2 regions of the Synechococcus sp. CC9311 genome follow, and region 1 is predicted to be linked to the other one. Evidence: predicted binding sites of a transcription regulator. Region 1 holds the regulator's gene; the other holds the start of a gene.
What was found. Region 1 encodes HrcA, which represses chaperone genes, less so after heat shock. Its sites were predicted from a motif close to TTAGCACTCNNNNNNNNNGAGTGCTAA; they were not measured.

Region 1 (3,411 bases):
ATGTCTCCTATCAACGGTCATCGTGGTCTGCTTTTTGGACTTTAATTCAGCCATTAGTGGTTGTGATGGCCTCGATCGTATTAATTACTAGGGTGCTAACAGAATTCCGTGTTGAGATTCCGATTGCGGTTCTGTTGACGTTGATCTTTTTGCAGGACGGATATCGATCAGAGCTCCCGAATCTTCCCTATCTTTCATTCCTGGACTCAGTTTATGCAATTGCGTACATTCTTTCGATTGTGAGTTTTGCTCTGGTTCTTTATCTTGAAGCTCTTAAGAGGCAGGCCAGCTTGGGGCCAAGTGAGCGAAAAAAAACGATTTTGAAACGTATTCATTTCTATGAACAATTCTGGCCTCCTATTTCTCTTCTTGTCATGGTGTTGTTGTCAGCAGCCAGCTGGTTATTGATTTGACATTGGATTTCAGGGTTCCCAGGGATCACTGCCGAGAAACACAAGATCAATGCTGCGATGTAGCCCCGGAGTGGTTCGCTTGAGCTCCTTCATAAGGCGTTCTCGGGTGACATTGGGAGCGATCGCTTCCATTGCTTTTACGAGCCATTGCGCTGCCATGAAGCCCTCGAGGCTGTAAAAATCGAAATCAACGTCACCATCCGGCTGCTGTTGACGTAAAAGGCGTTGATAGCTCGCGACATCTGGATGCCGTGCATCCCACGGGAACGGCACGACTTGTGTGACACCAACGCCAAAGGCTGCTGCTTGAGGAAGATCCCGGAAGAGCGCTTTGGTCCCTGTTGGAGAGATCGTCATCAATTGCGGGCGGCTGCCACTTCGATGCACGTTGTTCACCAGCGAGGCCATCGTTTTGCTGAGCGAGATCACGATGAGGGCATCGGGTTTCGATTTGACAATCGTGTCGGCTGCTTGCGTTGTTTCCGTTGAGTTTCGTGGCAGAGCCGCTGTGCTGACAGCGCGGAGATCGTGGCTCTGCAAGGCTTTCTCCGTGCTTGCAAGCACATCTTTCCCATAGGCGTCGTTTTGATATGCCACGGCAATTCTCACGAAGCCGTCGTTGACGAGGTGGTTGACGATGCGTCGGGCTTCCTCCCCATAGCTTGCACGGAAGTGCAAAACCCCTGTCTGGCCTTGTGCTCTTAGGGCGCTAGCACCTGTGAGAGGTGCAACGAGCGTGAGTCCCGCCTTCTTGGCGATCGGTAAAGCCGCCTTGCTCGTGGGGGTACCAAAAAAGCCAAACAGGGCCAAAACATCGGGTTCCGCGGCAAACCAGCGGGTATTACGCAGGGTATTTTCTGGCTCATAGCCATCATCGATTCGCCAGATTTTCACGGGTCGTCCTGCGATGCCACCGCGGTTGTTTAATTCCCGTAAAACGGTGTCGATTCCCAGGGCGAAGCGCTCTCCGATGAGTCCAGAGGGGCCTTTTAGGGGCAGTGATTGTGCCAATAACCAAGGGCGAGGTTCTTCGTCGAGAAGTGAATCAAGGTTCTCGCTAGCAACGCTTCGATTTGCATCGTTGGAAGCAATCGTGGTGGTCTGTGCGGTCTCAAATTGATCCTGTTTGGTTGTCTGATTGACACCCCCCCAAATGGCAAACAACGCCCCCGTCATGCTGAGTCCGAGGACGATTGCGAGGCGCGTTTTCAATGTTCTCCCCTGGAGCGCCATCTCAGTTCAGGAGATAGTCGAGACGATGTGCAGCACTCTTCACTGCAGCAAGTGCTGTGGCATAGGCCATGCGCATCGGACCCACAAGTGCCACGTGTCCGACTCCATCAGTGGCGCTCGTGTAGGTGGCTTGGACCACTGAGCATTGGTGAAGAGCTTGTTCAGGATGTTCTTGGCCAATCCAGACGCCGCAGCCAGGACCGGGAGCGGAGAGGGTCACGGCTCCGGGACTTTGATCCATCAGTTCTAGGAGTGGTCTGACCTTGGCGCTTTGGCTGAATTCGGGCTCGGCGACGAGACGAGATACACCGTGAAATAAGGCCTTGGTCTCTTGAGCGGTCTCCAAGGTCTGATGGCTGTCGATGGCATCCCGGAGGGCCCTGCCGCAGGCCTGCAGTTCTCTTGGAAGTGCGTTCCAATTCAAACTGCCGTTGCCATCGAGCTGCCGGCGCGCCCACTGATCCATCGCTTCGATTTGATGTTCACTGCCGTGTGGCAGCCGCAGGTTGAGGTGACTGGCTTGGCTGGAATTCTTCACCAACATCACCAGCAACCGCTCCTCGCTGCGAACCAGTCGGATGGCTTCCAGTGCGGGTTGGCTTTGGGTGGGGTGAGTGATCAGGCTCATCAGTCCCGTGAAGTCGGTGAGCCTCCTAGCCATGTTTTGGAGCAGGTCATCAAGAGCTGCCCAGCGAAGGCTGAGTTGGTTGAGCTCTTGATCGAGATGTTGGGCGATTGCTCCGGGCCTAGGGAGCAAGCAGTCCACGTAATGTCGGTATCCATTTGGGCTTGGAACCCGTCCCGCAGACGTGTGTGGTTGGGTCAGAAGACCCCGTTGCTCAAGGGCCCCCATGGCTGAACGCACTGTGGCAGCACTGGCTTGCAGATCGAACCTTTGAACCAGTGTGCGGCTTCCCACTGGCTCAATGGTGTCGACGTAGTGGTGCACCGTGGCCCTGAGTACCTCCTGTTGTCGGCGGGGCAGCGGCTGCACAGGCACACAATCAGCATCTCGATCGTACGGAGGTTTCCTCTCGGATTGGTGGCGTTGTCATGAACCGCTGCTCAGTAGCGGGGAACGGTGGGGTCAACCTCCACGCTCCAGGCATGAATGCCACCTTCTAAGTTCCAAACGTCGTAACCCTGTCCCTGATCTAAGAGCCAGCAGCCAAAGTTCCTGCTGCGGATCCCGGCGTGACAAATCACCACGATGGGCTTGCTGGTCGTCAGCCTTGCGGGCAGCTCGGAGAGCCAGAGATTGGATTCGCTCAGCGGTAAATGTTCCACCTGTCCGGGGAAGGGAGCAATTTCCACTTCGGAGTGCTCTCGAACATCAACAAGCTGAAGGGAGGTGCCGCTCGACAGCCACTCGTGAAGGTCTCTGGCGGTGATGGATTGGGGTGAAGAGGATGTCATGGGATTCATCATGAATAAAGATGAGGCCATACCCACGCCTGCTGCTTCATGAAGGCGCGCTCCTTCCTATTAGCTGTCGCTGCAGCGGTGTTGTTGCTGCTAACCACCGCATTGGGCTTGTGGTGGGCGATGGCAGAGCAGAGTCCCCTCAAACTGGTTGGGCAACCCCTCGTGTTGCCACGAGCCGCTCGGTTCGTCCCGAGAGACGCATCTCTCAGTTTGCATTGGCTCACTGATCCTGTGCGCATGCCTGCGTATGCCCAGGCGGTGGCTCCCGTGTCACGCCGACGCCAAGCGCGGGACAGTACGCAGCAATTGCGGGATGGAGCTTTTGCGTTAGCGGGCTTGG
Region 2 (3,411 bases), 310 kb from region 1:
CGCGACGGGCAGTACCCAACATCTCCAGCTTGGCGTTTTCGAGCTTCAGGCCTTGATCTTCCGTGATCAACTGACCGTTGGTCAGGACTGCCATATCTTCGATCATTGCCTTGCGGCGATCACCGAAACCAGGAGCCTTCACGGCTGCCACATTGAGCACACCGCGCAAGCGGTTCACTACCAAGGTGGCGAGAGCTTCTTTCTCGATATCCTCAGCAATGATCAGAAGAGGCTTTCCAGTGCGAGCAATTTGCTCAAGCACAGGAACCAAATCTTGTACTAATCCGATCTTTTTGTCGGTTAAGAGGATGTAAGGCTCATCAAGAACCGCTTCCATCCGCTCCGTGTCTGTTGCGAAATAAGGGGAGATATAACCCTTATCGAAACGCATACCCTCAGTGACCTCAAGCTCGGTCTCCATGGATTTCCCTTCTTCAAGAGAAATCACGCCTTCTTTGCCAACTTTATCCATGGCGTCAGCAATCATCTTGCCAACTTCTTCGTCATTGCCGGCGGAGATTGTGCCAACCTGAGCAATTGCGTTGCTGTCTGCAATCGGCTTTGCATTTTCTTGAATCTTTCCAACCAAGAAATCGGAAGCCTTATCAATACCCTTCTTCAAAGTGATTGCGTTAGCGCCGGCTGCCACATTGCGCAAGCCTGCTTTCACCATGGCATGAGCCAAAACGGTGGCAGTTGTTGTGCCATCTCCAGCAGCATCGTTGGTTTTGGATGCAGCCTGACGTATGAGAGCAACACCGGTGTTTTCGATGTGATCCTCAAGCTCGATCTCTTTAGCGATCGTGACTCCATCATTGATGATCTGGGGAGCACCAAATTTTTTCTCGAGTACCACATTGCGGCCTTTTGGACCGAGGGTTACTGCGACAGCTTCGGCAAGAATGTCGATGCCTTTTTCGAGAGCACGGCGAGCGTTCTCGTTATAAATAATGCGCTTAGCCATAAGAGGCGATTAAAAAGTTTTAAGAGGAAAATTCAGTGATTTCTGAGATAAAACTCAGAGGTTTTGCGGTCAGCCCACAACAGCGAGGATGTCTTTCTCGGACAGAAGCACGTACTCGTCGCTACCAAGCTTGATGTCAGTGCCGGCGTACTTGCTGTACAAAACCTTGTCGCCAATACCGACTTCAGGGGCCTGACGACTGCCATCGTCATTGGATTTACCAGGACCAACCTGAACAACTTCGCCCACTTGAGGCTTTTCTTTTGCTGTATCGGGAAGAAGGATGCCGCCTGCAGTTTTCTCCTCGGATTCAGAGATTTTTACGAAGACGCGGTCTCCAAGAGGCTTAACGGTGGAGACGCTGAGGGAAACAGCTGCCATAAGTATTTGAGAAGCAGGGACAGGGCGCTCGGCGCCACTCAAACGATGCGAGTTAGCACTCGAAGTCGCTGAGTGCCAAAACTAGATCCGTTCATGGGTCTTACACCAGTGGTGAGCTGTGCGGGTGACCGAACAGCCGGAGCAACATCAAGACAGTGTTAAGGTTCTGCCGCTCAGGAAGGGATCGTCCTGTTGCGCATCCCTCTCACATCTCCTTACTTATGGCCGCTGCTGCTCCTGCCTCTACCGGTTCCAAGGGCGTTGTCCGTCAGGTAATCGGACCGGTTCTGGACGTGGAATTTCCAGCCGGCAAACTCCCGAAAATTCTCAATGCGTTGCGCATTGAAGGCACCAATACTGCAGGCGAAGCCATCGGCTTAACCGCCGAGGTTCAGCAATTGCTTGGTGACCACAGAGTCCGCGCGGTGGCCATGAGTGGCACCGACGGCCTCGTTCGCGGCATGGAAGCCCTGGACACAGGTTCACCCATCGCCGTGCCTGTGGGAGAAGCCACGTTGGGCCGAATCTTCAATGTGCTCGGCGAGCCCGTTGACGAGCAAGGCCCCGTTAATACCAACGTCACGTCTCCTATTCACCGGGAAGCACCGAAACTCACTGAACTGGAAACCAAGCCCAAGGTTTTCGAGACCGGTATCAAGGTTATTGATCTCCTGGCTCCCTATCGCCAAGGAGGCAAGATCGGTCTCTTCGGTGGGGCCGGAGTTGGCAAAACCGTTTTGATTCAAGAGCTCATCAACAACATCGCTAAAGAACATGGCGGAGTGTCCGTCTTTGGCGGTGTGGGTGAGCGCACTCGTGAAGGCAACGACCTCTACGAAGAATTCAAGGAATCCGGCGTGATCAACGCCGACGATCTCTCGAAGTCAAAAGTGGCTCTCTGTTACGGCCAGATGAATGAGCCTCCTGGCGCTCGTATGCGCGTGGGTCTCTCAGCTCTGACCATGGCCGAGCATTTCCGGGATGTGAACAAGCAGGACGTTCTGCTTTTCGTGGACAACATCTTCCGCTTCGTGCAAGCCGGTTCTGAAGTTTCCGCTCTCTTGGGTCGGATGCCATCAGCTGTGGGCTACCAACCCACACTGGGTACCGACGTCGGTGCTCTTCAGGAGCGAGTCGCTTCCACGCTGGAAGGATCCATCACCTCAATTCAGGCTGTTTACGTGCCTGCTGACGACCTGACCGATCCGGCACCTGCCACAACCTTCGCTCACCTCGACGCCACAACGGTTCTGAACCGTGCCTTGGCTTCTAAGGGGATCTACCCCGCTGTGGATCCTCTTGATTCCACAAGCACCATGCTTCAGCCAGCAGTTGTGGGTGACGAGCACTACCGCACAGCACGTGCGGTTCAATCGACTCTTCAGCGTTACAAAGAGCTCCAGGACATCATCGCCATTCTTGGTTTGGATGAACTGTCTGAAGACGACCGCCAGACAGTTGATCGTGCTCGCAAAATCGAGAAGTTCCTTTCCCAGCCCTTCTTCGTTGCCGAAATCTTCACCGGCATGCCTGGCAAGTACGTGAAACTAGAAGACACAATTAGTGGCTTCAATCAAATTCTTGCTGGCGATCTTGACAGCCTTCCAGAGCAGTCTTTCTATCTGGTTGGCAACATCGACGAAGTCAAAGCCAAAGCCGAGAAGATCGCGGCTGAATCCAAGTGATCGTTATCGGGGCGCTTGCGCCCCGAGCATGACCACCAACACGCTTTCCAACTCTCCGCAGCCTTCTTTCCATGTCCCTCACCCTCCGCGTTCTGGCACCAGACCAGAGCGTGTTCGATGGTTCGGCCGATGAGGTGATCCTTCCCAGCACCACCGGTCAAGTCGGCATTCTTCCTGGCCACGTCTCCTTACTCGCAGCGCTCGACGTTGGAGTTCTCAGAGTGCGTACCAACAGCAATTGGCAATCCATTGCCCTAATGGGTGGCTTTGCCGAAGTTGAGTCCGATGATGTCACCGTTTTGGTGAATTCAGCTGAACTCGGCGTCAACATCGACTCCACATCAGCTGAAAGCGATCTTTCAGCTGCTCGCACTGCCGTCA

Region 2: groES (co-chaperone GroES) is a predicted target of HrcA. The motif match lies at 1,398-1,424, and genes of this name have one in related genera.

Annotation. Positions count from the first base shown of each region.
Region 1 covers NC_008319.1:2,305,463-2,308,873, reverse strand. The annotation lists gene SYNC_RS12080 (hypothetical protein) at 1-413, shown strand, start outside; gene SYNC_RS12075 (ABC transporter substrate-binding protein) at 423-1,625, opposite strand; gene hrcA (heat-inducible transcriptional repressor HrcA) at 1,648-2,640, opposite strand; gene SYNC_RS12065 (rhodanese-like domain-containing protein) at 2,712-3,062, opposite strand; gene SYNC_RS12060 (DUF3352 domain-containing protein) at 3,111-3,411, shown strand, end outside.
Region 2 covers NC_008319.1:1,998,416-2,001,826, forward strand. The annotation lists gene groL (chaperonin GroEL) at 1-964, opposite strand, end outside; gene groES (co-chaperone GroES) at 1,034-1,345, opposite strand; gene atpD (F0F1 ATP synthase subunit beta) at 1,567-3,030, shown strand; gene atpC (ATP synthase F1 subunit epsilon) at 3,102-3,411, shown strand, end outside.